Regions from separate parts of the Holdemanella sp. DFI.5.55 genome, predicted to be linked through region 1. Evidence: riboswitches for the same ligand, from Rfam matches in the RefSeq annotation. Region 1 holds a riboswitch; each other region holds the start of a gene.
What was found. A riboswitch is a leader RNA that binds a small molecule or an ion and turns the genes downstream of it on or off. The one in region 1 is predicted to bind thiamine pyrophosphate.
Positions count from the first base shown of each region.

Region 2: another riboswitch for thiamine pyrophosphate. It lies ahead of LJE08_RS04285 (HAD family phosphatase); the one in region 1 lies ahead of thiW (energy coupling factor transporter S component ThiW).
Region 3: another riboswitch for thiamine pyrophosphate. It lies ahead of thiC (phosphomethylpyrimidine synthase ThiC); the one in region 1 lies ahead of thiW (energy coupling factor transporter S component ThiW).
Region 4: another riboswitch for thiamine pyrophosphate. It lies ahead of LJE08_RS08395 (ABC transporter permease); the one in region 1 lies ahead of thiW (energy coupling factor transporter S component ThiW).

Region 1 is NZ_JAJDMK010000099.1:656-6,135, reverse strand. Features, by position in the region: gene LJE08_RS15145 (hypothetical protein) at 88-213, opposite strand; gene LJE08_RS12520 (GNAT family N-acetyltransferase) at 509-1,258, shown strand; TPP riboswitch at 1,561-1,657, shown strand; gene thiW (energy coupling factor transporter S component ThiW) at 1,841-2,374, shown strand; gene thiM (hydroxyethylthiazole kinase) at 2,355-3,125, shown strand; gene thiE (thiamine phosphate synthase) at 3,122-3,751, shown strand; gene LJE08_RS12500 (hypothetical protein) at 3,819-3,980, shown strand; gene LJE08_RS12495 (hypothetical protein) at 4,026-4,364, shown strand; gene LJE08_RS12490 (GGDEF domain-containing protein) at 4,744-5,163, shown strand; gene LJE08_RS12485 (HU family DNA-binding protein) at 5,201-5,480, opposite strand, start outside.
Region 2 is NZ_JAJDMK010000012.1:456-10,888, forward strand. Features, by position in the region: gene thiD (bifunctional hydroxymethylpyrimidine kinase/phosphomethylpyrimidine kinase) at 1-448, opposite strand, end outside; gene LJE08_RS04285 (HAD family phosphatase) at 417-1,007, opposite strand; TPP riboswitch at 1,057-1,156, opposite strand; gene LJE08_RS04290 (DUF1667 domain-containing protein) at 1,162-1,506, opposite strand; gene LJE08_RS04295 (NAD(P)/FAD-dependent oxidoreductase) at 1,506-2,768, opposite strand; gene LJE08_RS04300 (NAD(P)/FAD-dependent oxidoreductase) at 2,761-4,191, opposite strand; gene LJE08_RS04305 (LacI family DNA-binding transcriptional regulator) at 4,389-5,420, shown strand; gene LJE08_RS04310 (serine dehydratase subunit alpha family protein) at 5,392-6,666, opposite strand; gene LJE08_RS04315 (hypothetical protein) at 6,659-7,276, opposite strand; gene LJE08_RS04320 (hypothetical protein) at 7,277-7,822, opposite strand; gene LJE08_RS04325 (mechanosensitive ion channel family protein) at 7,819-8,589, opposite strand; gene LJE08_RS04330 (aromatic acid exporter family protein) at 8,595-9,596, opposite strand; gene LJE08_RS04335 (RNA polymerase sigma factor) at 9,649-10,149, opposite strand; gene LJE08_RS04340 (D-alanyl-D-alanine carboxypeptidase family protein) at 10,228-10,433, opposite strand, start outside.
Region 3 is NZ_JAJDMK010000063.1:1,468-11,900, forward strand. Features, by position in the region: gene LJE08_RS10680 (alpha/beta hydrolase) at 1-268, shown strand, start outside; gene nhaC (Na+/H+ antiporter NhaC) at 291-1,688, shown strand; TPP riboswitch at 1,737-1,842, shown strand; gene thiC (phosphomethylpyrimidine synthase ThiC) at 1,944-3,284, shown strand; gene LJE08_RS10695 (Crp/Fnr family transcriptional regulator) at 3,475-4,125, shown strand; gene LJE08_RS10700 (hypothetical protein) at 4,245-4,619, shown strand; partial or broken gene LJE08_RS10705 (DUF3137 domain-containing protein) at 4,647-4,964, shown strand; gene LJE08_RS15335 (transposase) at 5,435-5,713, opposite strand; gene LJE08_RS10715 (DUF6037 family protein) at 5,902-6,189, shown strand; gene LJE08_RS10720 (hypothetical protein) at 6,310-6,729, opposite strand; gene LJE08_RS10725 (pyridoxamine 5'-phosphate oxidase family protein) at 7,059-7,535, shown strand; gene LJE08_RS10730 (GNAT family N-acetyltransferase) at 7,564-8,124, shown strand; gene LJE08_RS10735 (DUF3781 domain-containing protein) at 8,206-8,454, shown strand; tRNA gene LJE08_RS10740 (tRNA-Trp) at 8,921-8,995, opposite strand; gene LJE08_RS10745 (adenylosuccinate synthase) at 9,130-10,410, shown strand.
Region 4 is NZ_JAJDMK010000038.1:226-6,982, forward strand. Features, by position in the region: gene LJE08_RS08385 (TraX family protein) at 1-641, shown strand, start outside; gene LJE08_RS08390 (shikimate kinase) at 650-1,186, shown strand; TPP riboswitch at 1,218-1,304, shown strand; gene LJE08_RS08395 (ABC transporter permease) at 1,348-2,109, shown strand; gene LJE08_RS08400 (ABC transporter substrate-binding protein) at 2,106-3,104, shown strand; gene LJE08_RS08405 (ABC transporter ATP-binding protein) at 3,104-3,838, shown strand; gene LJE08_RS08410 (TatD family hydrolase) at 3,831-4,547, shown strand; gene LJE08_RS08415 (GTP-binding protein) at 4,528-5,655, opposite strand; gene LJE08_RS08420 (nucleoid-associated protein) at 5,715-6,731, shown strand.

The DNA.
Region 1 (5,480 bases):
TTTTATCTTACAACGGGAGGATGATATTTTATATCTACAGTATAGGTGTGGACTTATACAACGGATTCAATTGCCTTCGTCGCCGTATCAACTGGACTTATTATACCATTCAGCTGTGACCAACTTTTCAAAACGATTCTGAAAAGATTCTAAATCGCTATTTGGATTTTCAAGTTGAAGACGAAGTTCTTCTGCCATATCTGAAAATTTCATGATTTTTTTACTTCTGTAGTTCCTATTGACGACAATAGATTTGAATGGTACCTTAATCTTAGCGGCGAGAGTTAAGTAAAAGCAAGAATGAATCTCAGTGGTACTAAAAACAAAAACACCATGAAATTAGAGGAAATTGAAGATATTTCCTCATTACATATAACGGATGAAAAAAGACAGTCCAGAATATTTTCTTTACTTCATAGGCTGCTATTAAATTCGAAAAATAAAACACGTAGGAGTGGATTGATTTCAACTCCTTTTTCCTTCATAATACTTTTATTGAGGTTAATGTATGGATTATGTATATGTGACAAAAGAAAATATTGAACAAGAACACATTTGTTGTTCCATTAGTAGTAATTCAGATGTCCAAGTAAGATCAAAGAAAGATTGGTTGTCTGATCGCTTTGAAGAAGGACTTGTCTTTATTAAATCATCTGTAAGAGGGAAATGCTTTATTGAGTATATTCCTGCAAAGAATGCGTGGATTGGTGTGGACGCAGAAAATTATATGTATATTGATTGTCTATGGGTTTGTGGATCTTTAAAGGGTCATGGCTATTCGAGTGAATTATTAAATATGTGTATTGAAGACAGTAAGAAGAAGGGAATGGATGGAATTTGTATCTTATCTACAAAAAAGAAGACGCCGTATCTTGCAGATCCTAAATTTTTAACATATAAAGGTTTTAAAATCTCTGATGAAGCGAGTAATGGTATTCAATTGTGGTACTTGAATTTTAATGATTCAAAAGTTCCTCAATTTAAATCTTGTGCAAAAGAATGTCATATCGAAGAGTCTGGCTTTGTCTTATATTATACAAGTCAATGTCCTTTTAATGCGAAGTATGTTCCGATTATAGAGAATGTTTCAAAAGAACAAAATATAGAATTTAAAGCGATTCATATAGATACAAAAGAAAAGGCGCAGAATGCGCCAACTCCTATCACTACCTATGCCTTATTCTACAATGGTGATTATATAACGAATGATGTAATGAATGAGAAGAAGTTTTTAAAACTTGTTGAAAAGCTAAAATAGGCACTAATTATCTTGAGACATGATGGTTTTAAATAATAAATATACCAAGTAAATTGTGTTTAGTGCAAATGGAACAATCAGATTGGTACTAATAAGGCTTGCAAAAAAATAGAATGTGGGATAAGGAATTTTCTTCTCCACTCACAATCACATATGGAGACATTGCCATAGTTAAAAAGATCAAAAAATAGATTGCTAAAATGACTAGAAATGATTCTTGTCTTGTTTCATTCGTAAATTCCTTCTTGATCTCATATTTGGCTTGCACTTTAAATTGTTTTGTACTAAAATTCTAAATGTAGTAAATAAATCTGGGGAGCTATTGCTGAGAGGAAGTTCGACTTCGACCCATTAAACCTGACGGATAATGCCGGCGTAGGAAGTATAGATTTTTTTGACCTGTCTTTTTACGTTGCAGGTCTTTTTGTTTTATTGCCTTACTGTAGGGGAGCGCCTAGAGTATAGAAAACAAGCGAGGGAGCCTGAATTGACAGGATGAGAGAGGACTGTTTGTCTAATACCGAACCACAGATGGTTTTTTGCGTGTTTTCTAGGCCATCTGTATCTGTAGGAGGTAGTATTATGAATAAACACAATTACTTATTAAGCTTAGTCTTTTTTTCAATGATGGTAGCTGTTGGAGTAGTCATTTCTCCAATCTTACGTGTAGAAGGAATGTGTCCTATGGCACATCTTATTAATATCACAATGGCTGTATTTATGGGGCCTTGGTATTCATTTCTTTGTGCTTTAGCTATTGGTTTAATTCGTATGACAGTTATGGGAATTCCACCATTGGCTTTAACTGGTGCTATTTTTGGAGCTACATTATCTGGTATTTTATATCGTGTTAGTAAAGGAAAAATCTGGGCTGCCGTACTTGGTGAAGTCATTGGTACAGGTTTAATTGGTTCTGTTCTTTCATATCCAGTGATGACATATTTATGGGGAAGAACTGGACTTACATGGATGTTCTATGTACCTAGCTTTTTAATGGGTACAATCATCGGTGGAAGTATTGCGTATGTTTTATTGAAGTCGATGTCTCGTAGTGGAATCCTAGAAAATATTCAAAGAAAGTTAGGAGTGCAAAAATTTGTTGAAACAAACGAATAATTTGATTCACTGTATCACAAATCCGATTTCAATTAATGATTGTGCAAATCTTATATTAGCTTTAGGAGCGAAGCCAATTATGGCTTGTCACCCCGATGAAGTTGATGATATCACTTGCCATTCTGCGGCTTTGGCATTAAATTTAGGTAACTTTGATGATGTTAGAGCTAAATCTATGATGATTAGTGCAAAATGTGCCAAAGAAAAAGGAATACCATTCATTTTAGATTTGGTTGGAGTGGCTTGTTCAACACTTCGATTAAATTATGCCAAAGAACTTGTTTCTTTATATTGTCCAACCGTCATTAAAGGGAACATCAGTGAATGTAAAGCTTTTTATGGGATGACAAGTCATGCGCACGGTGTAGATGCGGATGTTCTCGATGAAGAGAATATCTATGAAAGCGCAAAATGGCTAAAGGACATGGCTTTACATCTTGGTTGTGTAGTTGTTTGTAGCGGCAAGATCGATGTCATTACAGATGGTAAAGACGTGAATTTAATTTCAAATGGTTGTGAAATGCTTTCAAGAATCACAGGCACTGGATGTATGTTAAATGTGGCAATCGCTACATTTTTAGCTAGTTATTCTCCATTATTGGCTTGTATTAAGGCAACTTGTTATTATGAAGTTGCTGCAGAAAAGACGAAAAGTGAAGGACCTGGAACTTTTCATATGCATTTTATGGATGAGATCTATAAACTTACCAGTTTTGATGAATCTTTGTTTAAAATTGAGGTGTTAGGATGAAAAAAGTAGATTATACATTATATTTTATTACCAATTCAGATGGTTATGATGAAGAAACTTTTTTAAATAAAGTTAAAGGGGCATGTCTAGGTGGAGCAACCATTATACAGCTTCGTGAAAAAAATAAGTCGACTTTAGAGTACTATGAACTCGCTTTAAAAGTAAAAGAGATTACTGATTTTTATCATATTCCATTAATTATTGATGATCGAATCGATGTCGCAATGGCTGTAGGATGTGGTGTTCATTTAGGAAATGAAGATATGCCAATTTCTGTAGCTCGTAAAATAATGGGAAAAGATTGTATTATTGGGGCTACCGCAAAGACTGTTGAAGTTGCAAAAAAAGCAGAGGCTGATGGTGCTGACTATTTGGGTTGTGGTGCCATTTATCCGACAAAGACGCATGTGACGACGACGATTACGAGTGTGGAAACATTGAATGACATTTGTTCGGCTGTCAAGATTCCGGTCTGTGCGATTGGAGGATTAAATAAAGACAATCTTTCTGTTTTAGAAAAGAGTCCTATTCAAGGTGTTTGTGTTGTATCGGCTATTATGGATCAAGAGGATACAAAAAAAGCAGCTGAAGAATTGAAGAAATCGATTCAAAAAATCGTGGCATAACAAATGCCACTTTTATTTTTGAAAAATATAACCTAAAATAGTAATTGCGAGAAAAAGAAAAATATTAGTGCTTTCAATCACCATTGTTGCCCTCGTATTGATTCTTGAAGCATGTATATTAAGATATGTAAATGAAAAGAATGCGCAAACCACATCCTATGTATTATTGGATCGTGTGATTGCGGATCTTGATAAAAATGAGTCGAATGAAGAGCGATTTGTGAAATAATTAAAAGATGATTATATAGTACGTGCTAAAGCCATATCTTATATTGTGGATGCCAAGCCGGAAGTTGAATATGATATTGATAAACATCAAAAAATCGCATCTTTAATGTCCGTGGATGAAATTCATTTTATTGATGATACGGGAACGATCTATTCGGGTTCGATACCTAAGTATTTTGGATATAGCTTTGATTCAGGTGAACAAATGGCTTTCTTTAAACAGATGTTAAATAATAAAGATTTAACATTATGCCAGGATGTCACGCCAAATACGGCTGAAGCTAAAGAGATGATGTATGCGATTACTTGGAATGAGTCGAAAACACATATGGTTCAAGTGGGTATTACGCCAAAGCGTCTTTTAAAGGAGTTGAAACAAAACTAAATTTCAAATGTTGTAGCTGATATGCCTGTGTATAAGGGAATGGAAATTTATGTTGTAAATTCAAAGACGAAAATAATTGAGGGCTACCGACAAAAATAAAATTGGGAAGAAGATTCTGACTTCTGATAGAAACTATCAATATATAACTCGAAAACACGGAAATTATAATGCATCTGTATCCATATCTGAATCGATGCTTTCTCAAAGTAATATCGTAGCGATATTGATTATCGGTATTTATCTAACTTCAGCTTCATGCTTACTTGTTCTTATGCTTTCTAGAGCATTAAAAGAGAAGTATGAAAAAGAAAAATATATGTATACTTCGAATACGGATGGACTGACGAAATGTTTCAATTGACGTGCGTATGATACGGATATGGAAAAGTTAGATTTAAATACGGAATGGGCTTATATATCTTTAGACTTAAATGGTTTAAAACAAGCCAATGATTCACTTGGACATAGTGCAGGGGATGAACTGATTTGTGCGGCTAGTAACTGCATGAAGTTTGCGTTTGCCTCTTATGGAAAAATATATCGTATTGGTGGAGATGAATTTGTCGTATTGATTCAAGAATCTGTATCGAATATCGATTCTATATTACAAGTATTTGATGTGACTATTCATGATTGGCATGGTAAGTACTCCAATTCAATATCTGTATCGTATGGTGTCGTCAAGTCTTCAGAACAAGATTTTGATTCGGTTCAAGAAATAAGTAAATTAGCCGATGAAAGAATGTATCAAAATAAAAAGGATTATTATACAACGAGTTGTAATGATCGAAGAAGGTAATGAAAAAGCATCTCTAGGGATGCTTTTTGTTTTGATATTATTTATTAACTGCTTCTTTTAGAGCTTTGGAAATTTTGAACTTAACAGATTTGCTAGCTTCAATTTGAATCTTTTCTTTCGTTAGAGGATTAATTCCTTCTCTAGCTTTTCTTTCAGTGATTTCAAATTTTCCAAATCCTGCAAGATCTACCGTTTTTCCTTCACTTAAACCTTCAAAGATTTGTGTAAGTGCCAAGTCAACAACTTCAGTAATGTCTTTTTTAGTTAAATGAGAATCTTCGGCAATATTAGAAATAATGTCTTTTTTAGTTAATTTT
Region 2 (10,433 bases), on a different contig from region 1:
TAATTTCCATTTCAGAAAGCACTTCTGCTTCCGGAATATTTGGAGTAATCAAAGTAGCTAAAGGCAACAATTCTTTTTTCAATGTTTCAATCGCATCCTCACTAATCAATCTAGCACCACTTGTCGCAACCATCACAGGATCAACGACAATATTTTCTGCCTTATATTCCTTTAGTTTCTTTGCGATCATCTCAATCAAACTAGAACTTGATACCATCCCAATCTTTACCGCATCCGGATAAATATCTGTAAATACCGCATCTAGCTGTTCACCCAAAAATTCAGGTGTTACATCCATAATACCCGTTACTCCCAATGTGTTTTGCGCTGTTAATGCCGTGATTGCACTTGTTGCGAACACATGGTTAGCACACATGGTTTTAATGTCTGCCTGAATGCCTGCTCCCCCACTCGAATCACTTCCCGCAATCGTTAATGCACTTTTCATTTAAATCTCTCCAATCTTTTATTTTAATCACTTTAAATCCGACTTTTTTCGCCACATCTATACAATAATCTGCATCCTCAAACACAATTATATCTTCTGGTCTTTGGTTTAAAACTTGTGCACATGCCAAATAAAAATCCGGATCATCTTTTGACTTATTCACCTTTGAACAAGTTATAATATCTTCAAAATAATTCAACACACCCAGTCTATTCAACGCAATTTTTACAAGCTCTTCATCACAACTTGTACCAATCACATTAATCGAATCATAATGTGAAATAAACTCTTTAAACCCAGGCATAAGGTTCACTTCATACTCATAAAAATCTGATATAAAATTCAATACCTCAGAAATGATTCGTTCTTCTTGTTTACTGATTTTATAATGATTCTTCAAGTATGTTGCGCTCTGTTCTAAACTCATATCTGAAACAATTTCATCAAGATTTTTTTCGGGAACCATTCCCAAACTTTGAACATATTGACTTGCCAAAGTATTCCATACTTCCATTGAATCCAGTATTGTTCCATCCACATCAAAAATTGAATAATTCATATTCTCTCCACCAAGAAAAAAAAGCTGCAGAAAACCAATCTGCAGCTCACTATCAAAAAGATATATTCCCTACGTTGGTATTATCCAAATCAGGTTATAGGGTCTAGGACAAACCTACTCTTAGCCTAAAATCTCCCCTTTTTTAACAACAATATTATAAGTCTTTCGTCGCAACTAAATCAACACCCGTACCACAAATATCAGAAACAATTACATCTTCACGATGCACAGGTGCCTTCACAACCACACGGTTCAATTCCTTCATAACATCAAAAATCTTTTCCTTTGGAATATCCCCGTTGGTTTTCACGCTCAATCTTTCAATCTCAGCACCCACAATTTTCACAGTACTTGTCACAACACGAGTTGGATGCGTACACTCTTTCTTTCCATAGATTGCACCTCTAGGACAACCATTTCCAGTTACTTTATAATCATTTTCTTCATCAACCTTTAAATGGCAACCCTTAGGACATGTTATACAAATTAACTCTCTCATTACGCATCCTCCTCAATAGATACAACCAATTCTTTATCTGCCTTTTCAAGCAATATTTTAGGAATTGATATCTTCTCCATTTCACTTGGAATCACATGTTCCTTTTTAAATTTCGCAATGATTGTATCCCCATCCTTCACGACAATATTTACCTGTTGCGTTGGTCTTCTTACACGGAAAGAAAGCTCAACACTCTTTTCTACATTATCCTTACGAATATATTGAGGAACTACATACGAAATATTATCTCCATTTATCGTCCTTACGAAACGATCCTTAGATACTTCGCCATTTGAAACATATCGACCAGCACCCATTCCAGCCGTTTCACTTTCCAAACTTACAAAATCCACTAAATCATGCACATGCACAACATTACCTGATGCGAATACCCCTTCCATAGAAGTCTCCATATTTTCATAAACAATAGGGCCATGTGTTCTAGAATCCATTTCAATCCCTAAATCATTTGACAACTCATTTTCTGGAATCAATCCAACAGACAACAATACGCAGTCACAATCAAATTCCATTTCTGTTCCTTCGATTGGATTTCTATTTTCATCCACCTTAGAAACAACAACCTTTTCCACTCTAGACTTACCCACAATATCCGTAATTGTATGACTTAAATACAATGGAATATCATAATCATGTAGACACTGAACAATATTACGATTCAAACCATTTGAGTACGGCATAACCTCAACAACAGCTAAAACTTTTGCGCCCTCCAAAGTCATTCTTCGCGCCATAATTAAACCAATGTCACCACTACCCAAAATCACAACTCTTTTACCTGGCATATACCCTTCAATATTTACATATCGCTGAGCTGCACCTGCCGTAAACACACCAGAAGCTCTAGTTCCTGGAATCGCAATTGCACCACGTGTTCTTTCACGACAACCCATATTTAAAATAATAGATTTAGCCTGTATCATTAAATATCCATGAATACTACTTGAACAATACACCATTTTATCTGGCGTAATCTCAATTACCATTGTATCCAATAAGATATCAATATCTGTTTTATCAACTTCATCAATATACTTTCCTGCATATTCAGGACCTGTTAATTCCTCTTTAAAGTGGTGTAAGCCAAAACCGTTATGAATACACTGATTTAAAATCCCACCAAGTTCCTTATCACGCTCAATAATCAAAACGGACTTGGCACCATTTTGTCTTGCGGCGATTGCACTGGCAAGACCAGCAGGGCCACCACCGATGACTACTACATCATACCTATTATTCATCACCATTCTCCTTTGTTCTTCCACACAAAATATAAGAACCGTTCTTATCCAAAACAATATCTAACTGACTAACACCCAACTCATTAGCTAGAATTTCCTGGACTCTAGGTCCACAGAATCCTGACTGACATCTTCCCATGCCAGCATTACATCGACGTTTGATTCCATCTAAACTAACTGGTTTGGGACTTCGACGAATCGCATCAAGGATCTCTCCCTCACTAATGGTTTCACAACGACAAATAATACGACCATACTCAGGATGTTTTTCAATATATTCTTTTCTTTGTTCATGTGACATTTCTTTAAAACGAACTACTTTTCTTGTAGAAACATAATTCTTTTTTAAATTTAAGAAATAGTCTTTTTCCTGCATCATTCTCACAATGTCTAATGCGATTGCACTCGCACTACTTAAGCCTGGACTTGCCATTCCGGCAATCAAGAAGAAATTATGTATATCTTTATCTTCGCCAATAATAAAATCTTTTGTATCACTTCTTGCACGCAATCCCGCAAACGTACGAATATTTTCTTGAAGCTTCATATTCGGTACGGATTTAACCGCATTTTCACGAATTATTTTTAATCCTGCAGACGTTGTCGAATAATCATCCGCATCCGTATTTGTACTTGTAGGACCCACAATTAAGTTTCCATCTACTGTAGGAGCTACCAATACACCCTTACCAATCTTTGTAGGGCATTGGAAAATAACATGATGAACCATGTTTCCTTGTGACTTATCTAATAAATAATATTCTCCTTTGTTTGGCGTAATCTTATAATCTGGTTTCTTAATAAGTCCAGTTACATGATCACACATAACACCCGCACAATTTACAACCAATGGAGCTTTGTATGTATCATTCACAATAAAGATATCTCCATCTTTTTTTATACTCGTAACCTCTTCATTCAAACGAAGCTCTACACCATTTTGAATTGCCACTTCACTTAATGCGATCGCAAACTGCCAAGGATTGATAATACATGCACTTGGCGCATATAAAGCGCTTGTACAGTCTGAATTTAAATTGGGTTCCATAACAGATAGCTCAGGCTGTTTAATAATACGCTGATTTTCAACACCATTTTGTACACCACGCTTATATAACATTTCAATGGTCCTATCATCCTCTTCACTAAATCCAACAACCAAAGAACCAATATTCTTACATGGAACATCTAAATCTTTACATAAAGAAGGAATAATTTTATTACCCCAAATATTATATTTTGCCATCAAAGTATTTGGCTCTGGATCATAGCCCGCATGAATAATTGCACTATTGGCCTTAGTTGTTTCATCGGCCACATCATTATTTTTTTCTAACCACAATACTTTTCCACTATATTTACTCAATTCAAAAGCTAAAGAGCATCCACTGATACCCGCTCCAATTATTATACAATCGTACATAGTTCGCACCTCTTTCAAAGTTACGATACGCTTATTTATATTTCATTTCAAATGTGTAAAAAAGTCCATTTTATTAATCAAAATATTGATTAATAGCTAGACAATCAAATAAAATGGTGTAAGATAAAAATAGATATCGATTAATGATTTGATTAGTAATCGATTTATTAATCAAAATAAATCAAAAGAGGTTTATTATGGGAAAAAGAAATAAAGTAACTACACGCGATATTGCCCAAGCCACAAATGTATCGCAATCCACTGTATCTATGATTCTAAGTGAGAATAAGAATGTATCTTTCAAAGAAGAAACAGTAAATCTCGTCAAAAAGACAGCCAAACAAATGGGATATAAAAAGCCAGAAGTTAAAAAAAGGTATTCAAACGCAAAAAATACGATTGTCGTGATTTGTTCCAACTTATCCAATTCGTATTATTCTATGGTTGTTTCAAGTATCATTGAACAGGCGAGTAAGACAAAAACACAAATCTTTACTATTTCTACATTGCGAAAAGATGATCTTGAAAAGCACGCCCTTTCCAACTTAAAACTATTAAAACCATGTGGAATCATTCTTCTATATCCCCCAAAATTTGTTGATGAATGGAATACACTTTCCAAACAAATACCGTGCATTATTATCGGGGATAAACCAAAAAAACTTGATTGTGATTCCATCGAACTCAACAGTTTTAAATGTGGTAAATTATTAGGTACCCATTTAAAACAGTTAGGACACAAAAAGATTGCGTATATATCAAGTCCATTAGATACAACGGAAATTGGGCGAAACGAAAGATATGAAGGAGTTAAAAGTGTCTTGTCAAATACACAAGTATTTTTTAACTCGTCTAAACAATTTGAATTATACCCCATCGAAAAAAGAGAATACGAAAATGGGTATCGTTTAACGAAACAAATCTTAAGTGATAAATACGATGCCTATATTGGAAATAATGACATGACAGCCTTAGGCATCGTAGCCTGTTTAAAAGATCACAACATTAAAACAAGTGTAGCCGGATTTGACAATATTCCTGAAGCCGATTTTCCTCAAATACAATTGACCACGGTAGACCACGGTGCTTGTGAAAAAGGAAAAGAAGCCGTTGATATTCTTTTAGAACAAACAAAAAGCGAACGAAAACGTATCGTCCATATGGAATATGAACCACAGTTAATCATTCGCTTATCTACTTTTAATCGCAAGAAATCATCATCTCAATAATTTTATCATTCGTTTGAAGCATTCCTTGAGAACCAAGTGTTCCAATATTTTGAATTGTTTCATCCACACTATGAGCAACGATTCCATCGCCTGCATAGAATTGTTGCTTATTTTTATACATATAGTACCCCATAATACCAGCATCTACACTAGAAGCAATCTTAGCTGCACAACTAGCCTTAGCCCCATCACAAATCGTACCCGAAAGGATGGCTAATGCGTTGACAATCGTATGCTGAATTTCTTTATAGGTTCCATTATGTAAATAGGCAATACCAGCACCCGCAGCAGCTCCAGAACTAACAGCACCACAAAATGCCGATAAAGTACCAATACCTGTTTTAATGTAAATAGCTGTTAAGTTGGATAAAACCAAAGCACGATACAATTGTTTTTGCGTACAATCTAATTCTTTGGCATACACAACAACAGGCACACAACAAGTAATCCCCTGATTTCCACTTCCTGAATTGATCACAACTGGAAGTTCACACCCATTCATTCTTGCGTCGGATCCAGCCGCCGCATAAGCTTTGGCCCTTGTCTTTACACAATCTGAATCCATATTCAAGATCACATGACCAATGTTTGCACCATACGAATTATGAATCCCCTCATTTGCGATGGCCATGTTACAAGCGATTTGACGATCTAGTATTTCTTTTACATCCTCAATATCCACAGTTTGTGAAAAATCCCAAATCTGTTTCATAATCAAAGCACTGTGATCGGCTTTAAGTTCTAAACTCGTCGTCTTATCTTCAAAAATAACTTGCCAGTTTTTTTCAATTTGTACAATATTCGTATGCGTATCTACAATACGAACACTGGCGTGTTCTTGTTCATAATACACATGGATTTCTAAATCGAATACATGCCCTTGTTCAATGTGCTGCACGGTAATATTTGTATTTTGAACATATTCAGGCAATTCTTCAATTTGTTCACGTGTTGCACTAGAAAGCACTTCTAGTTTTGCGTCGGCATCCCCATATAGAGCTCCTGCAGCAGCTGCAACTTCAATCCCTTTTAAGCCATTTGTATGAGGTACAATCACACTCTTAACATTTTTTATAATACTGCCACTTGCCTTAACAACAATACGATCTGGTAAATGATCTAGCACTTGCGTTGCCTTAGCACACGCATAACTAATCGCAATAGGCTCTGTACAACCCATAGCCATCACTAATTCTTCTTTTAATATTTGTACATAAATCGAATATAATGAATCCTCTTTATTCATCTTCTTTCACCCATACACACGCCAATTTGTGATCTTCCATTTCTGTCATACCAAAATAAATTGTATCCTTTTCTTTTACGCCAAAATTCTGATGTAAAGCCGTTAATACTGTTCCATACATCTTTCCATCTTGTATTCCTTCCAGACGAACCCAACATGCCTCTACATCTTTTCCTTCATCTAGAAAATAAACCATGATATCATCTGGATACTCTAAATGTCTTGATGGATCCAACTCTTTATATAAACGAAGTTCTTCTAATTCCTTAGAAACTTCTGTGGCCTTTTCAACCATATCAATCTTATCCTGGAACAATTCCACATTTACATTATCCAAGATTTGAATATCCATTTCCTGCACATCAAAACGAGGAATCTTGCACGATACACCAATCGGTACAATGCGATATTCAATATTGCGTTTCTTTGTTTCCAAAGCTACGATTTCAAAAATAAAACCCGCATTATGATCGATATAACCATACATTAATGCACCATATAGATTATCTAGCTTTAACCCCATCTTCTCTAAAAGCTTAACCATTTTCATGCCATGGATTTCCACCATTTTCTGATCCATGTCACGAAAACTCATTTCATATACTTTCATCTACTCACCCTCATACACATCTTTTAATTCTTCAAAGTTATATTCCAACACCTTATTCAATTCAACGATATCTAAATCTTCATCTACTGGAAAATCCGAAAGACTCATCTCATTGGCTTCGACATATTCTTTAAACAATTCCATGGACTGATAATAATAATCCTGAAACTCTTTAAAACCATCCCATATCGCAAAGCCACGACCATTGATCACATTCGCACCTTCTTCTATATCATCCACTTTTTCAACTTGAATTTCAATCTCAAAAGGCTCTTCTAAATCATAAACCATCTTAAATGTATCTCCCTCTTTGAAATCAGGCTGGATTGATGAAGCACAAGGTAACTTATTAAATTGTTCATCCTCACAATTTGGGCATACAAAAGGGATACCATTCACTTCAATCACAAAGTCCGCATATTCTTCAGACAAATAAGACGCTAATGTATAGTAAGCTAAATCCGCTAAAGATAATGAGTTAGGTAAACTCATGTATCGATACATTAAATTATTAAATCCCAATACTTCTGTATATACTTTTATCATGATTGACTTACCTCTACTGAATAATTTCCAAAATGAATATTGGCTTTTTCATACTCTTTAACAAGTTCATAACGAATCTTTGCAAGCATATCAAAACCATCTAGACTTGTCTTACTTGGAACAACAACACGTAGATCAATGCCGGTTGTAGAAAAATTGATTACTTTTACTTCAATTGGAGTTTCACTTTCAATATCATATTCTCCCATTGTCTTTTCAACTAAACTCTTTAAAATATCTATCGCCAAATCAATATTCGTTCCATAAGAAACCTCAATTTCTAAATAGTTATTCTTTCGCGCATCCTGAAAAAATGCATTTTCAATCGTAGCCGAATTCAATGTTGAGTTTGGCACAATAATACGATTACTTTCATACGTACGAATGATCGTATGACGAAAACGAATACTTTCAACATACCCAATCAATTCACCTTGATTGACTTTAATTAAATCGCCCTCGACAAATGGTTTAAATGTTAAAATCATTAAACCACTACATAGATTTCCAAAGGCATCTTTAGCAGCAACACCTAAAACTAAGGCAACCACTCCACTGGATGCAGCAAGATAGGACATAATAGGTTTGGTCTGTTCAAATTGTCCAAGAAAAATCATTCCATTAATAAAAACCAAAACATATTTTATTAATCTGGCAAAACTTGCCTTATTTGTGACATCCTTTTTATATAATACTTTACGAATTCCTTTATAGATTCCAATAGAAACTATAACAGAACCAATAGTAACAATAACAATTGATTTCATCTAAATCATCTCCAATACAATTTTTTCTGTTCCTCTGTCGTTTGATCAATAAACTTCTTCTTTGTGTATAAAAACTCTTCTAAATCCATATAAATATGTAGAAGCATCGCCTTTGATTCAAATTCAATTCGACTTTCAGGAAGAGCCTCACTCTGTTTGTCTTTCAACATTTTATGAAGCGAACTAATTTGAGGCTGAGGATCATTTTTTTCATGAATAAACGGAATTAAATATTCAATATAATTCGCCAATTCATGCGCCTCTTTTGGCATTTCACGAATCTTTCGAATTTTATAATGCAGCATATGCAGAATATCGCACTGTAAAGCACGCATCTCAAAATAACGAATATAATAATCTGGCAAATTCGTAAACGTATTATCCTGATATTCCATCGCAATATGAATATATTTTTCAGCTTGCTCTTTAATATCCTCTAATTCTTTCCAAATTGTTGTATTTCTTTCCTCACTTTGAATATAATAAACAATTTGATACATCAAGCTCTGAATCTTGTCCTCCATATAAATCATACAAGAATTCAAATACTCTTCTTCTCCACTATAATCATGAACCAAATTCAATAAGAATGCGATAATGGCACCAATTAAAATCAAATAAAACTCATTCATCATGAAGTGAAGACTAAAATCCAAATAACTCAAGTAATGCACGGCAATCATCGCATTTACACTTAAAGTATTCTGACATTTCATTTTCTCACTATACCCAACTAAGCACGCAATCACAAGTCCAAAGGCTATCCAATGGCTTGGAATAAGTTCAAAGAAAATAAAACAGAATAGAATTGTCACAAAGAATGTGGAAATTCTTCTAAGAACAAGCTTCACCGTCCCCCACTTTGTCGTCAACAAAGACAATAGTGCAATCGTTCCAGCACTTGTTGGATTATCCAACTTAAAAAAGTAGGCTAATATAATTGCGATGGCACTTCCTACGCCTATTTTAAGTGATAGTATCAATACTCTTTTTGTTTCTCTTTTCATATGCTTACATTTTATGCGAAATCAAAAAAAAGGACAATAATAAATATCATTGTCACTTCTTATCTAATACATCCTTTACTTTTTGTTTACCACTCTTCAACAAACGAGCCACTCCCTCTTCACTCATCTTTAAACGATTTGCGATATCCTTCTCTTTCAATTTTCCTAGACAATGCATGATTGTCACTGTCTTTTGATTTTCTGGCATCTCATTTAAACAATCATCCACATCCAATTGTCGATATTTAGGCAAGCCGCGTAAAGCCGTAGTTACACCTGTATGTTCTTTAGCCTGCATATACTCACGCAATTGTTTATTCAACAAAACCGTGATCCACTTCAAAAAATTCTTATCATCACTCAATTTATCCATATTCATAAATGCGTATGTATACGTTGCCTGTAAGATGTCATTGATTTCTTTTTCCTCTAAGCCAATATAACGCTTATAAATTGTTTGTACCAAATGATTTCGAGTCAATGAAATAAGCTCTTTCTTCGCATCCGCATCCTTATTTCTTACACCCATTATTATCTTTTTATCTATATTCATAGTTTAATCCTTTATATATGTTATTTTTAGTATACAACACATCATTTGATAAATCAAAAAAGGCAATCCAACGATTGCCTAAGCTCCATAATATTCATCTAAAGTTAAGTTATTCTCATACAAATACGTTGCCAAATCTACACCCACATAACGCAAGTGCCAGCTTTCAGGTGCAATTTTTGTTTTGTCTTCCTTATCATCAGGATAACGCAAAATAAAGCCATATGTATGCATATTTTCTAACAACCAATTATAGTGCGAATTATATCGAACGGCATCTAAAT
Region 3 (10,433 bases), on a different contig from region 1:
ATTGAAGTTGAGCCTTAAATTTTACCAAGATGCATGTACACTCGATCCTTATAAAGAGGCTTCATTGTTTGATAAAAATGTTTGTACCATTCATGGAGATCAAGACATTACTGCTTCGTGTGAGTGTAGTTACAAGTATAAAGAAATTTTTAAGGAAAGAGCAAAATGTATTATTGTCAAAGGAGCAGAGCATCGTTTTAAATCATTTGCGTTTAGAGAAGCAAGAATGAAAGCGGCTCTAGACTTTCTAAAGGACGAATTGTTATAGATGAAAGAGAAGGAAATTTGATATGAACAAAGAAAGAAAACAGCCAACAACCCTATTTGCGGTGGTTTCATTTTTGGCTATTATTGCCGTATTGATCATTATGATCAACTTAGGATGCAATACAACACTATCGGTATTTGCGGGTGTGATCGTTGCGGTTATTACCACAAAATTTTTAAATATTCCATGGAGTGAAGTGGAACAGAATATTATTAAAACAGCGGCTGAGTGTATGCCGACATTTTTGATTGTCATTATGGTCGGTATGCTTGTGGGAATCTGGATGGCCGGTGGAACCGTTCCATCATTGATGTATTATGGTATGCAAGTGATTTCACCGAAGATCTTAGTACCTCTAGCTTTTGTCCTTTGTGCCCTAACGAGTGAATTTACAGGAACATCCTTTGGTTCTGTGGCAACCATGGGTCTTGCGATGGTGGGAATTGCCGCTACAACAAGTATTCCCGTACCATTAGTTGTAGGTGCCGTTGTTTCTGGAGCGTGGCTAGGAGATAAGATGTCGCCTTTATCAGATACAACCAATTTAGCAAGTGGTGTAAGTAAAGTACCTTTATATGCTCACATTCATTCTATGCAGTATACAACACTTCCTGCAGCTGTAGTCGCTTTGATCTTATTTACAATTGCCGGCTTGTATTATAGTGGTGGAAGTATGGACCTTGCCCAACAAAAATTGATTTTAGATACGCTATCTAAACATTTCAATATCAATGTTCTATTGATTTTACCTGCTATTCTAGTTATTTTGATTTCTGTATTTAAATTACCTTCCTTATTAGGAATGGGCTTAGCCGTAGTTGTATCTGCTGCTTTTGCGATGGTATTTCAAGGGGTAAACTTTGTTGATTTAATGAACTATGCTTTTAATGGTTTCAGCATTGAAACAGGTGTATCCATTGTTGATCCAATGTTGAATCGTGGTGGTGTACTTTCTATGTCTGAATTATTAGTGACATTTATGGTTGCTAGTGTAATGGGAGCTGTCATAACGTCTACTGGTATTTTGGATGTTTTGGCAAAAAATGTTCTTTTAAAATTTATAAAGAATCGTACAGTACTAGTGTTTGTCACTTTGGTGTATTGTTATGTTGTGAACTTCTTAACAGCTGGCGGACAAACAGTATCTATCATTGTAACTGAACAAACGTTTGAATCGACTTATGAAGATATGAATGTTTCTCGTAAAGTATTATCTAGAACACTCGAAGATTCTGGGACATTATCTGCGCCTATCGTTCCTTGGGGTGTTGCGACAATTTATGTCATGGGCGTACTTGGGTGCTCAACAGCTTATATTCCATACGCATGGTTTATCTTTGTCGTTCCTATTTTCTCAATGATTTGTGCCATTACTGGAATTGGAATTTGGGATAAAGAAGAAAAGCCTGTTCGAAAATAAATGTCTTATATCTTTACTATCTTTTAGAATTGGTGTATAACTTAAATGTAAATGAAAAAAGGGAGCTTGTAGTACAGGCTGAGAGGAAAGTATGACTTTCGACCTATAACCTGATTTGGATAATGCCAACGTAGGGAAATACTTTGTCTTTTTAGTGTGAGTATACCTATATTGGTTGCTCACTTTTTTTTGTGGCGAAATGGGGGCACCACTTTTTGTCACGTTAAATAATCATTTGGAAAAGGAGATTTTAAAATGAACACAAATGAAGGTACAGTAAGTACAGGCGCTACATATACCACTCAGATGGATGCTGCGCGTAAGGGGATTATTACGCCAGAAATGAAGATTGTAGCCCAAAAAGAAAAAATGACTGAAGAAGAACTAAGAGAGTTAGTCGCATGTGGTAAGGTTGTAATTCCGGCCAATAAAAACCATAAATCTTTAAATCCTGAAGGTGTGGGAAGTATGTTACGCACGAAGATCAATGTAAACTTAGGGGTTTCTAGAGATTGTAAAGATTATGATGTCGAAATGGAAAAAGTTATGGCAGCCGTAAATCTTGGCGCAGAATCAATTATGGATTTATCGAGTCATGGAAATACACAACCATTCCGTCAAAAATTAACATCTGAATGTCCAGCTATGATTGGTACTGTACCTGTATATGATAGTGTGATTCACTACCAAAGAGATTTAAATACATTAACCGCAAAGGATTTCTTGGATGTAGTCGAGTTACATGCCAAAGATGGTGTGGATTTTGTTACTTTGCACTGTGGAATCACAAGAAAGACGATTGATCAAATCAAAAAACACAAACGTAAAATGAATATTGTTTCTCGTGGAGGAAGTTTAGTCTTTGCGTGGATGTCAATGACAGGTGAAGAAAACCCATTCTATGAATACTATGATGAAATCTTGGATATCTGTGAAAAATATGATGTGACGATTTCTTTAGGAGATGCTTGTCGTCCTGGATGTTTAGCAGATGCCACAGATGTCTGTCAAATCGAAGAATTGGTTCGTTTAGGAGAACTTACAAAACGTGCTTGGGAACATAACGTACAAGTTATTGTCGAAGGACCTGGACATGTTCCATTAGATCAGGTTGCGGCCAATATGCAGGTTCAGCAACAAATCTGTATGGGTGCTCCATTTTATGTGTTAGGCCCATTAGTTACAGATATTGCGCCAGGCTATGATCATATTACAGCGGCTATTGGTGGTGCGGTTGCAGCTATGTCAGGAGCAGCCTTCTTATGTTATGTAACACCGGCAGAACACTTGGCTTTACCAAATGTTGAAGATACAAAACAAGGAATCATTGCTTCTAAGATTGCAGCACATGCGGCTGATATTGCCAAAGGTGTTAAAGGAGCACGAGATATTGATGACAAGATGGCTGACGCAAGAAAGAATCTAGATTGGGATGCGCAATTTGAGTGTGCGCTAGATCCAGAAACCGCAAAAGCAATTCGTCAATCTCGTATGCCAGAAGATGATCATAGTGACACTTGTAGTATGTGTGGTAAATTCTGTGCTGTAAGAAGTATGAATAAGGCTCTATCTGGAGAGAATATTGATATTTTATAATTGTAGTATTTTACATCGTTTATATTTTTTAACAATTATTTGTAGAAATTAATTGATGTTGTGTGTTGTTTATAAAAGTATGATATATTAAGTGTGTAACGTTTAAATGTTATATTCTCTCGTGACATATGTTACTAAAAATGAGATTGGTGAGTATGTTATAATTAGACGTATTGAGAAGGGGTTATTTATGAGTGAGCCAGTTTTAAGTTTTCTTGAAGAAAAGAATCTTCCTGAAGTCATAAAAAAGAAACATACATATTTGATGATGGATGGACACGACCAAGAAGATATTTACGTATTAAAAGATGGTGTTGTGAAAGTGAGTATTGTTTTATGTGATGGGCGTGAATTCAATATCACTTATTTAAAAGGTTTGGATATAATTTCTTTGTTGAAAGATGAAATCAATAAAATGACTACGGCATCATTTCATGCTCGTATCGAAAGTGATACGGCATCTTTCTATCGAATCAACAGAAAATTCTTTGAACAATATGTGAAAGAAAATGAAGAATTACATGCATATATAGAGTCGTATTATCGTAAAAAGATGACCGAAGCTATTTATCGACAGCAACTCATGACAATGAATGGGAAAAATGGAGCTGTGTGTGCATTTATCTATCATTTGATTTCGTTATTTGGTAGACAAGTTAAAAAAGGTATATTTATTGATTTGCAAATCACGAACGATGATATTGCCAGTTTCTGTGGGGTATCCACAAGAAACAGTGTCAATCGTATCTTGCGTGGATTAAGAGAAGAAAACGTTATTACGATGGTGTATCATAAAATCTTAATTTTAGATGTAGATTATTTAAAGCGCTATGCACAGTAAAAGGAACTAATTAATGAAAGAAGGCCAGTGATCATTGACCTTCTTTTTCTATATTTTGACTAATTTAGTGCATTGTTTGAGATGTATTTGTGGGCTTGTTAATATGGGAGTGAAGGGAGATGAATGGTATGGGTAACAGATTGTTGTCTATACTAGGATTATTGATTGCGTTAGTGGGTATTGTGTTTGGTGGTAATCTTGTTTTAGTTATTATTGGATATGTGATTCTTGGCTTAGAACAGATGATCAAGGATAAGGAGGAGAGTACCGCATCTGGTATGGATGAGATTATAAAAGAATTCTTTGAGGATGTGCAATTTAATCCAAATACTCATATGCTTAATGTTAGCGATACGAATATTCTTTTACCTAAACATGATTATTGTAGCGGCAATGGATATGTACAAGGTAAATATAAAGGTTTTTCTGTAGCGTTTTGTACCATTAAACTCACAGATGAGACAGAGGTCTTGCGTGATGAGACTGGCTTGTAGGAAAAGAATGAAAATACAGTTTATACGGGTGAACGGTTGTTGTGTAAGCTTGACCAAAAGTTTAATACGTGGCTAACTATATATCCTTGTAATGCATTGGATAAACAAAGTATTAAAACTGGATATGAGACATTTGATAAGAAGTTTAATTTGACTTGTGGAGATGAAAAATTAGTTCTTGAGATATTGGATTCGAATCGACTAAAGCAAATTATTGCTTTATCAAATCATAAGTTTTCAATAAACTTGAATGAGGATGGAAGACTTTATATTGACGCTCATAGTTTTAAGAATATGAATGATTTAAAGTGGTTTGTGGATATGATAGATGTGTTTAGTGGATAATCAATGAATTATAAAGAATTATATTTAGAAACAAAAGAGATGCTTGAAGAATTTGATTTTATTGATCGAAGATTGTTACATTAACTTATTGTAAGAATGTTGATGATTTAAAATTAGTGCATGATTTTATTAGGGATAAGAAGTATAAGAATATTTATGAAATTCCTAGATATGCACTCTATTTGTATATGAAACGAAATCATCCTGAAAGAATTATTGAGGATTAAAAAAACAGAGAAATAAAATCTCAGGTTTTGATTTAATAAAAAGTTTGCCAAATTGTTTGCCAGAAATGAGAGATTTAAAAATAACTATACCTGAATTATTCATGAAAAGATAATAAAAGAAGATTAGCCTTGTTGATGGATCCAAATTGGCTAATCTTTTTCATTTTGTTTTCGAATGGTTTGAAATGAGTATATAAAAGGATATCAGACATTGCTGATTTTTTAAAATATAGGTTCAAAACGTTAAATCTGCAACACTTTATTCCAGTACTGAGTAAACTGAGTTTTATTTTTGTAGGCACTGCTAAAACTAAGCGTTACCTGTCTTGCGTGTTGTATCACTTTGACTGCTATTTTCTGATATTTCAATCGATATGTATTCATTCGTATTGTCTGATCTTTTTCTTCTAATATTGTTTGCTGGAATACATGATAAAGATTGTAGGCTAGACTTGAAATTAGAAAATCCATTTCATTTTTTACGAATTCTTTATGTGAAGGATTCCCACCGTTAAAATTAATCTTGTAAAAAGTGAATTAGTTTGTATCATAGGTATGGTTCCTTTTTTGGGTTTTGACGCCTATATTATAGAGGAGCTTTTCTTATATGAAAAGTTCACCCAATGGGTGATAAGAAAAATTCGTAGATTTCCTTTAAATTAGGAACATTCTACGAATTTTTATATTTTCATGAATAGTTCAGGAAATACATTTCAAATCATGCGCCGCATAAATGCAAAAGACGTATAGTTGATCCTGCGTATTTGGTTCGTTATCGTCAACATACGATTAAAGATAGTGATGAACCATGGAAAATATATTTTAAAGGCTGGAATAATCACGTATTGGATAAAAAAACAGCAAGAAATTTTGATAAAACGGAAAAGCTATTAGGAAAAAGAGTAGCTGATTATTGCAAAGAGCATAATATTAGTTCGATGTGGTCCGATAAAACTAGTGAAAAAAAGAAAGTAACGTATCCATGGCAGAATAAATAAAAAATAAGGTGTTGTAACGAAATGGGTTTCGAACAACACCTTTATTACTGTTGAATGCTTAGTATGATAATTATAAGAAGAGCCTTATGTATAACGAATAGTTATAGCTGCTAGTGAATATTATTCTAAAAATATTTTTAAAGCATTTAAAGATAAATCATCTATATAATGGCCTTCTAATAATTCTATAGATACGTATTTGAAAGGTTTATCTATATCATCTATTAAGCGTTGTTTAAAGATGACTTTGGATTTATCAATTAAATAGGTGAATTTTGCACGGTCATAAACATAATAGTTCTCAATGTCATGTAGAGTATAGAAATATGAATAATCGTTTAAATCTGTGTAAGTGGATCCAATTTGTATGTTTGTATAAGATCCAAGTGTTTTAAGTCTAATCACAATAATTCTGTTTGCATCTGGTTCTTCTCTTTTATAATTTGTGAATGAAGTTTCAAAATGCCGAAGGTGGAGAACGGCAATGGTACTTAATCTCGGATATAGAAAAAGCACACCTGTTTTCGCTGTTTGTTGCAAAAACAAGTACGCCTGCAAAATGTCGTAAAATCAAAGATTCTTCCGTCAGCTATTGGTTGAACAGGCATTTCTAGTTGCTCTGTCAACATAGCCGACGAAGGTATTACGACTGGTTCGTTGTCGGTTTCATTCAGTTTTTCACGGTATTACGGTGGTGTTATAAAGCAATATAGGTTTTTACAAGTTTTTATTGGTAATATGATGGTGTTACAAATTTTTTGTATGAAAATTAAACACGATATGTTTCCTCTCTACAAACCACTTATATTTTGTGTTAAAATAAATCAAAAAATCGGAATTTGTATCAACGTAAAAAGGAGAGCAATATCATGTTTAGAACAATTCGTAAAAAGAAAAATGAAATCAGCATTGACACGGCAAAGGCTCTTTTGCAGTCCAGCCGACGTGGCGTTCTTGCCGTAAATGGAGATGACGGATATCCCTATGCAATTCCTATCAACTATGTCTACGATGACGATGCGCAGAAAATTTATTTTCATGGAGCACGTGTAGGTCATAAAGTAGATGCACTGCGTGCCTGTGACAAAGTATGCTTCACGGTATATGGAAATGAAACCATCAAAGAAGAAGATTGGGCACCGTTTGTGCAGAGCGTTGTGGTATTCGGCAGATGCCACCTCATAGAATCCGGTGCAAGAGCAACAACTCTGTTAAAACGATTTGCAATGAAATACTATCCCAGCGAACAGTTAGTTGATGAGGAAATTTCCCATGCAGGAAAGGCTGTGCAAATTTTTGAAATAGACGTGGAGTACCTCAGCGGCAAGGAAATACAGGAACGATAAATTAGAATTTGTGGAGGAGAAATACTATATGACCACAGATGTTATTAGTGAAAAAGATGGTTTTGTAATACGTCTAGCCAAAGCAGATGACGCAGTTAATTATTATGAACAGAATTATTGTCCTTTAGATAAGGAAGTGGCACGTTTGACTGGCTGTAAAGAAGAATTTTCAAAAGAAGAAGTAGTATCCTTTTTTCTGAAATCGCTTGAGGAAAATGATAGGTATTTCTTTTTGATTATAGCACCTGACGGAGATATTATAGGTGAAAGTGTAATTAATGAAATTGATTGGGATTTGAGGTGTGCTAATTTCCGAATAGGTCTTTATCGTCAAGCGGAAAGAGGAAAAGGTATTGGCACATGGGCAACGGAAATTACTCGTGATTTTGCTTTTGAGAAACTAAAATTACATCGTTTAGAATTAGATGTGTATTCATTCAATTCCAGAGCCGAAACAGTATATTTAAAAGCAGGATTTAAGCGGGAAGGTGTTTTAAGAGATGCTATTATGGATGGCGCTAAGTATGCAGATGATATATTGATGTCGATTTTAGAAGATGAATGGAGAACATTAAAAACGCAACGATAACTTACAATTTAGTTATTTGTTAGATAACTTACAATTTATTGATTTGTTAGATAAATAGTAATTTTTTGAGGAGATTAAGTTATGGAAGATAAACAAATATTACTTGATAATATAAGTAAAGTGCATACTACTGAAATGGGGATTGATAGAATTAAGAAGAATCTAAAATTGAATACTAATGATGTAGTTGAATTTTGTAAAAATAAAATTTTAGATAAGAATTGTAATATTTATAAGCAGGGTAAAAATTGGTATTGTGAAATTGATAATATTAAAATAACTATTAACTCTTATAGTTATACAATTATTACAGCACATCTAATCAAATAAATTCAAGTTTAGTTTTCTCAGTTTCCGTGAGGATGGCTTGTCCAAGTTGTAAAAAAAGAAGACCTTCATCGAAAGCACCTGCATCTAAGAACATCTGTGATTACATCTCGAACGCATAAGAACAAAGAAACTTAATGTTTCTTTGCTTTTTTTTGTGCTTTATTGAGCACGAATAAGTAAACGTAATTCTTAGTTTCATGAAAACAATCTCAGATTATTGTGTGAAGGTTGATTGAAATTTGTTTTGGCTATAGGTTGATCTATATATAATCTGGGAGACTATTCTGTCATAAAAAGCTCTTTATTCGAGCTTTAAAAAATACGTTTCTAAAAGTAAAAAAAATAATTTTTTTCGAATTGTTTGCCAAAAAGTTTGCCAAAACGGGTAAAAATCGACTTTTTGGCAACAAAAAAACTCTCAAATCCACTTTATATAAAGCGTTTTTGAGAGTTTTAAGTTTCAAACTGGCAGGGGTAGTAGGACTCGAACCCACATCAACGGTTTTGGAGACCGCTATCTTAGCCTTTGGACGATACCCCTAAGTGCCTATTAATGATAACATGAATTAAATGGTTGTGCAAGCTCTTTTTTTAAAAAATCTCAATTGACAATAATATGAGGGTTACTTATAATTAATTAGGTATTGTAAAGAACATACCTAAAAGGAGGCTCTTATGTCAAGCCAAGTAGTTGTAGGTACCCAATGGGGCGATGAGGGTAAAGGAAAAATCGTCGATGTTTTAGCAGAAAAGGCGGATATGATCGTTCGTTTCCAAGGTGGAGACAATGCAGGTCATACAGTCATTGTAAATGGTAAGAAACATGTATTGCACTTATTACCAAGTGGTGTTCTACATGAAGAAGCAACTTGTATCATTGGTCCAGGAGTTGTTTGTAACCCATTCGTATTATTAAAAGAAATGGAACAATTAGAAAAAGATGGTTTATCAACTAAACACATCATTATTAGTGACCGTGCACAGATGTTAATGCCATATCATCAATATCAAGATGAATTAGAAGAGCAAGCTGCATCTAATAAAATCGGAACTACAAAACGTGGAATTGGTCCATGTTATGCAGATAAGTATGCCCGTCATGGTATTCGTTATCATGAATTTAAGGATTTTGAACATTTTAAAGTTCGTTTAAAAGACTGCTTAGATTTCAAAAACAAATTATTTACTGCCGTATATGGTGGAAAAGCTATGGATTACGATAAGATGGTAGCTGATTTTGAAGCTATTTATGATCGTATTATTCCTATGATTCAAGAAACAACACACTTAGTCAATGAAGCTTTGGATGGAGATAAGACAGTATTGTTTGAAGGGGCTCAGGCAGCAATGCTTGATATCAACTATGGTACATATCCTTATGTAACTTCTTCAAGTCCAACAAGTGCTGGTGTTACTACAGGCGCTTGTGTTGCACCAAGTCGTATTCAGACTGTTGTGGGTGTTGTTAAAGCGTATTCAACTCGTGTTGGTGAAGGACCATTCGTTACTGAATTATTAGATGACCAAGGTGAATGGATTCGTGAACACGGTGGAGAATATGGAGCTACTACAGGTCGTCCTCGTCGTTGTGGATGGTTAGATCTATTAACTGTAAAACACGCAAACTTAATGAGTGGATTAACAGATATTGTTATCACTAAGATAGACGTATTAGATGGTTTAGATGAAATCAAGGTTTGTGTTGGATACGAAATCGATGGTAAAGAATATAACTATATTCCTAGTGATCAGGCAGATGTTGCCAAAGCTAAACCAATCTATAAGACTTTCAAAGGTTGGAAGACAGATATCACTAAGATGACTACAGTCGATCAATTGCCTCAGGAATGTTTAGACTATGTACACTTCATTGAAGAATTCACAGGCGTACGTGTTTCTATGATTTCTGTAGGACCAGATCGTGTTAATAATATTTACGTACATGAGATCAAGTAATTTGATCTCTTTTTGATATTGTG
Region 4 (6,757 bases), on a different contig from region 1:
CAACAACATTTTATCCGAATTATGAAAAGTATTGGTGGCTTTTATTGATTCATTTAATTGGACGAGTGGCAGCACCTATCATGTGGTTTATGGTGGTTGAAGGCTATACGCATACGCATAGTTTAAAGAAGTACTTAGAAAGATTATTGATTTTTTCAATTATCGCTCACTTTGCGTATAACCTCTGTTTTGGCATTTCTTTGATTCCTTTAAAAGATTCTTTATTAAATCAGACAAGTATTATATGGCCATTATTCTTGTCGGTGATTGGTTTATGGGTGGAATATCAAGAATGGAAAGATGCAAAGAAGATAGGTTGTATTCTAATTCTTTGTTTGTTGGCATTTCCAAGTGATTGGTCATGCTTTCCCATTCTTTGTACAAACCACATTTATAAAAATCAAGGCAATCTAAAAAAACAAGTACTCGGTATGGCCTTATATATTTCTATGTATGCAATGGTCTATTGTTTATGTATTGATGTAGTTTATGGTTTGTTGCAGTTCGGAATTGTTTTAGTATATCCGATTATGTCTTTATATGATGGAACAAGAGGAAAGAGTACATTTATGAAATGGTTTTTTTATTGGTTCTATGTGGGACATTTAGTTTTATGTGGATTGATTCGTGTAATGATGTAGAGGGAAAAATGAAAATATTAATTTTTGGGATGTGTAACATTGGAAAGAGCACTGTTGGTGAGTTCTTGGCAAGGAAAATAGGTTACAACTTTATCGATATGGATGCGAAAATCAAAGAAAAATATGGTACGATGCTTGTGTTTCAAGATGAATATAATGATCAATATGAATGTGATGAATTGCGTGCAGAAATGATTTCATCTTGGATCAAAGAAAATGAAAATGTAGTCATTGCCCTAAGTCCTATTGCGTATTTAGATGCATATGAAGATTTCTTTGAAGATTCAGATATTATTTGTTTCGACTTAACAAATCGAACTGAAAATGTTTTTAAACGCTTGGAATTTACGGATGATAATGACAATCTTTTGCACATCCCTCAATCGTATCTAAATAAGCATAAGGCATATTATATGCGAGAAATACAGGCGGATTTTGATTATTTCCATACTTTATATGCATCCAAAATGGATTCGATTTCAATGGATGGTAAAAGTTTAGATGGAATTGTTGAGGATATATGCAAGAAATATAAATTAGTCTAAGATTGTGATATAATCAATGGGCAAGTAAAAACATACATGACAGGGGTGCAAATGCTGAGAAAAACCCTTATTACCTGATCTGGTTAATTCTAGCGTAGGGAGTCATATCGATTGATGGTGGCACTCTAGGGTGCCTTTTTTATTTGGAAAGGAGCTAGTGAATGAAGAAAAATCGTAGAATTGTCATGCCGTTGCTTGTGTTTATTCTAGTGATTGGTGGCTGGGAATTATATGTTCGTGTATTTGATATTTCACTTTATATTTTGCCAAGTCCATCAAAAATTATCAGTGCACTTATTGAGAATTTTGATATTCTAATGCAACATTCGCTTGTTACGTTGCAAGAATCAATCTTAGGATTGTTGATTAGTACTTTCTTTGCGATACTTATTTCAATTTGTATGGATCTATCCAAAACATTTAAGACAAGTGTTTATCCATATTTGATTGTGACACAAACCGTTCCTATTATGGTTTTAGGGCCTTTGTTTTCAATTTGGTTTGGATTTGATTTGTTGCCCAAAGTGTTAATTGTCATATTTATGTGTTTTTTTCCGATTGCGATATCCTTTACGGATGCCTTGTCACAAGTGAATGAAAAAGAAATCAATTTATTAAAAAGTTTTGGTGCCAATCTATTTCAAATCTATAAAATTGTTAAGATTCCATCGGGTGCCATTGGCTTATTTTCAGGATTAAAGGTAGCGGCTACCTATTGTGTGGGCGGAGCTATTGTAGGTGAATGGCTTTCAAGTAGAGCAGGACTTGGTTATTACATGCTTCGTGTAAAAAACGGATATATGTTAGATAAAGTCTTTGCGTGTGTATTGATGATTATATTTTGGAGCATTCTATTGAATTTAGGAGTGACTCTATTGGAAAAAATATTATTTCCACATTTACGAAAAGGAGAAAGAAAATGAAAATTTTAAAGGCTATGTGTGCAGCTGCTGTTGCGTTAAGTTTAGTTGGCTGTGCTCAAACATCGAATTCTGATAAAGAATTAACAAAGGTTACATTGATGTTGGATTATACGCCAAATACAAACCATACTGGTTTCTATGTAGCTAAAAACAAAGGATATTATAAAGAGGCTGGTTTAGATGTAGATATTATTGAGCCAGGTGATAATGCGACAACTTCAATGGTTGCGGCTGGAAAAGCTGATTTTGGAATCTCTTACCAAGAAGATGTTACGTATGCCCTAACAAGTGAAGATCCACTTCCAATTAAAACAATTGCGACAATTATCCAACACAACACTTCAGGATTTGTTTCTTTAAAGAGTGCAAACATCAATTCTGTAAAGGATTTTGAAGGAAAAACATATGCAGGATGGGGAGCACCAAGTGAAGAAGCTGTCATTAAAGCGGTTATGAATGAAGCGGGTGCTGATTTTAGTAAGTTAAACATCGTAGGATCTGATGGGTCTGGTATTGCAGGACTTAGTGATGAAGTTGGTAAAAATAAAGTGAACCTTGGATGGGAATTCTATGGTTGGGCTATTATTAAAGCACTACAAGATGGATATGATTTAAACTATATGCCATTAGCTGATTTAGATAATCGTTTGGATTACTATACTCCGGTTATTATCACCAACAAAAAGATGATTAAAAAGAATTCAGATACAGTTAAAAAATTTATGGAAGCTACTAAAAAAGGATATGAATATGCGATTGATCATCCAAGTAAAGCAGCTGAAATCTTACATGAGGATGCATTGTCAGATACAGATTTGAAATTTCTTAAAGAAAGTCAAAAATATTTAAGTAGTCAATATGCCAAAGATGCAGATTCATGGGGTGTTATGAAAGATTCTGTATGGGATAATTATACAGATTTTATGTATGAAACAGGATTGATCAGTCAAAAGATTGATGCGAAAGATCAATATACTAACGAGTTTGTAAAATAATGAAGCTATATGTTGAAAAGCTAAATCTTGAATTTTCAGGAAAAGAAATATTAAACGATATTTCTTTTTCTATTCAAGAAGGTGAATTTGTTTCCATTCTAGGGCCAAGTGGATGTGGAAAATCCACCATTCTAAATGTATTGGCAGGATTAATTGAAGATTATTCTGGCTCCGTATTTGTGGATGATGAACCAATTACAGGTATTAGTAGTCATTTTGCATATATGCCACAAAGTGACTTATTACTTGAATGGAGAACGATTTTAGATAATGTTTGTTTGTATGGCGAAATTAATCATGATAAATCAATAAGACAAAGAGCTTTAAAAGAATTTGAAACATTTGGTATTTCTGGTTATGAAAACGCATATCCATCGAGTCTTTCAGGAGGAATGCGCCAAAGAGCTGCCTTTTTGAGAACTTCTTTGTGTAAAGCGGATATTCTTTTATTAGATGAACCATTTGGAGCGTTGGACGTTATTACTCGAAATGATATGCAAGATTGGTTGTTACAATTAAGAAAGAATTATAATCGTACTACTTTATTAGTTACACATGATATTGATGAAGCTTTATATTTATCGGATCGTATTTTGATTTTATCGAATAAGCCAAGTCATATCTTGCAGGAAATAGACTTATCTAAAGAAAAGAAATCGAGGGATTGGTTATTTTCACAAAGTGATTTGAAGAAACAAGTTTATGAATTGTTGAAGGGTGAAAATCATGCATGATGCACATTATCATTATTCAAAAGAAATAAATGCGCTACAGAATGAATATGGAATTTCTGGTATTTGTAACGTCGTAAATGAAAAAGAATTTGAACTTGTCCATCAAAAGCAGTTGTTCTATTCTTGTGGAATACATCCTTGGAATGCAAGTTTAGATACATTTGAATCCATGCTTCCTTTGTTAAAAAAGGCACCTATCATTGGCGAAATCGGCATGGATAGTGTATGGTGTGATTTGGATTTAAATATTCAAAAAGAAGTGTTTGAAAAACAGCTTCAGCTTGCACATGCTTTAAATAAACCGGTTATTCTTCATACGAAGGGTCAGGAAAAAACAATACTTGAATTGATTCGTAAATATCCAAATACATATGTTGTACATTGGTATGGATGTATGGATTATGTCAAAGAATATGATGAAGTGGTATCTTATTTCACGATTGGTCCTTCAATTGGAAAAGAAGAGGAAGTAACGCATTTAGTAGAACAAGTATCTATGGATAAATTACTTATGGAATCCGATGGTATTGAAGCTGTGAAATGGGCTATTGATAGTGACGATTATATTGCTGCTTTAAAAAATGAAATTACTATGGTGGCTTCGTTAAAGAATCAATCGTATTCTGAAGTTGAAAGAATTTTGGATCAAAACTTTTCAAAGTTAAAAAAAAATAGGAGAATTTCTTCTCCTATGCAAGACAGTCATTGAACTGTCTTTTTATTTGTTCTTCATTCATATTCTTTCCAATAAAGACTAATTGATTGATTCGATCTCCATACTCTTCATCCCAGTTTTGAGCTAGTTGAGGATTGGCTTTTAATAAATCCATTTGATCTTGTTTTGGAGCTGACGCAATCCATAATGAGTCTTCTGTAAGTGAATTTAATTTACCAGCTTGTTCAAATAAGTAGGCAGAATCAGGTTGGTTATCAAACCATACGTAGCCTTTGGTGCGAATCACATTCGGATAGTTATTTAATAGATTTGTGAATTTCTTTAAATCCAATGGTTTTCTTGTTTGCCACACAAAAGTAGAAATTCCATATTCTAAAGCTTCACCTTCGTGATTGTGATGATGGTGTTCGTGTTCTTCGATTTCGTGAATCCAACCAATGTTGTTTTGTGCTTTTTCATAATCAAAGTTATGTGTGTTTAAAAGCTCTTCTAAATTAACTTGGCCAAAGCTAGCCTCAATGATTCCGGCATCTTTACATAGTTTATGAATGACTGCCTTGATTTCATTTTTCTCATTTTCGTTGACGGTTTCTGCTTTGTTTAAGATAACGGTATTACAGAATTCGAGTTGCTGCATCAATAAAGAGTCTAAAGAATCTTCATCTTCACAAGGTTCTAATAAGTGTTTACCACAAGTGAATTCATTTGACAATCTTGCAGCATCGGCAACGCAGATGATGTTGTCTAAGTGGAATAGTTCTGGTAATCCTCTAGAATATAGTGTTTCATTGGCGTAAGTAATGGTTTGCGCAATGGGGATTGGCTCGCAAATACCACTCGCTTCAATGATGATGTAATCAAACTTATTGGATGAGGCTAAGGCTGAGAGTTGTTGTAAAAGATCTAGTTTTAGTGTGCAACAAATACATCCATTGGTAAGACCTACAACGTCTGTGTCTTCTTTTTGAATTTGTGCATTTTTATCAATTAGTTTTTGATCGACATTGATTTCACCAATATCATTGACAATAATCGCAACTTTATATCCTTCTTGATTTTTTAGAATGTGATTTAATAAAGTGGTTTTGCCAGCTCCTAAATAGCCAGTTAATAATAAAATAGGTATCGATTTTCTTTTCATTTTTAAAACCTCCTTTACTTATTGTATAATATTTGCGATAAAAAGGAGTAAATTTTTTTATGACAATTTTATATACATCTTTCCATATATTGGATTTAGACAATGATACACTACAAAGAAAAGAGATGCCTGAAGAATTCCAAGGTTTTGTGAAGGAATATATTGAGTATGCGAACTCAAATGAGAAAAATAAAATGTATACCATTCATGATGAACAAACACAAGTTGTTTCGTGTATTCGTCAAATGGCATTGAATCAAGAAAAATGTGAAGTTCTTACAGATAGTATTGCAGATAAGCTTTTGATGAGTGAAAAACTTGCACAAGCAAAAATCTATCGCATGGGTTCTAATGTGAAAAAGGGAAGTTTAATTCAGGCTTTGGTACAAAATAGTAGTGATGAACTTTTATTTGTGATTGCTAAAGTGGAACATTCAAAATGGTATGATGGAAGTGATTTATCAAAGAAGTATGGATTTTCAGGAGATAAGAAATCATTGTGGAAATCAGCTGTATTTTCAATGTATGAAATTAATTCGCATATAGTATTTAAAGATGTTAAGGCATATTCAGATACTATGGCAAAATATTGGACGGTTTCATTCTTGGAGTTAGATGAAGCTAGGGATGATGCCAAAAATACATATTCCGCATTTAAGGCCGTGGATAATGAATTGAAGAGCGCTGTAGAACCTGTTTCTAAAAAGGATTATGTAAAGTTATCTAGTGAATTGCAGAATGTGATGAATACACCACAGCAGTTAAACTACAATCAATGTATTGATAATTTAATTGATTCGTATTCTTTTAGTGAAGAAGAAATTGAGAAAGATGTTATTAAAGATTGTTTACTAGCGCTTCCTGAACGTAAAAATTTTGATACAGAATTTAAAGTTGTTCCCGAAAGCTTGAATAATAAACGTACAAAAAAATTCCAGATATCTCAAGGTATTGAATTAACGATTCGTTCGGATGCCATGGAATATCCAGATAAGATTGTATCGACTGTAGTGGATGGAAAGCGTGTCATTCAAATTGTTTGTGAGGATGATGATACGTATGATGCGTTTGCTTAAAATAAACTGAAAAATTTTTGTTTGTA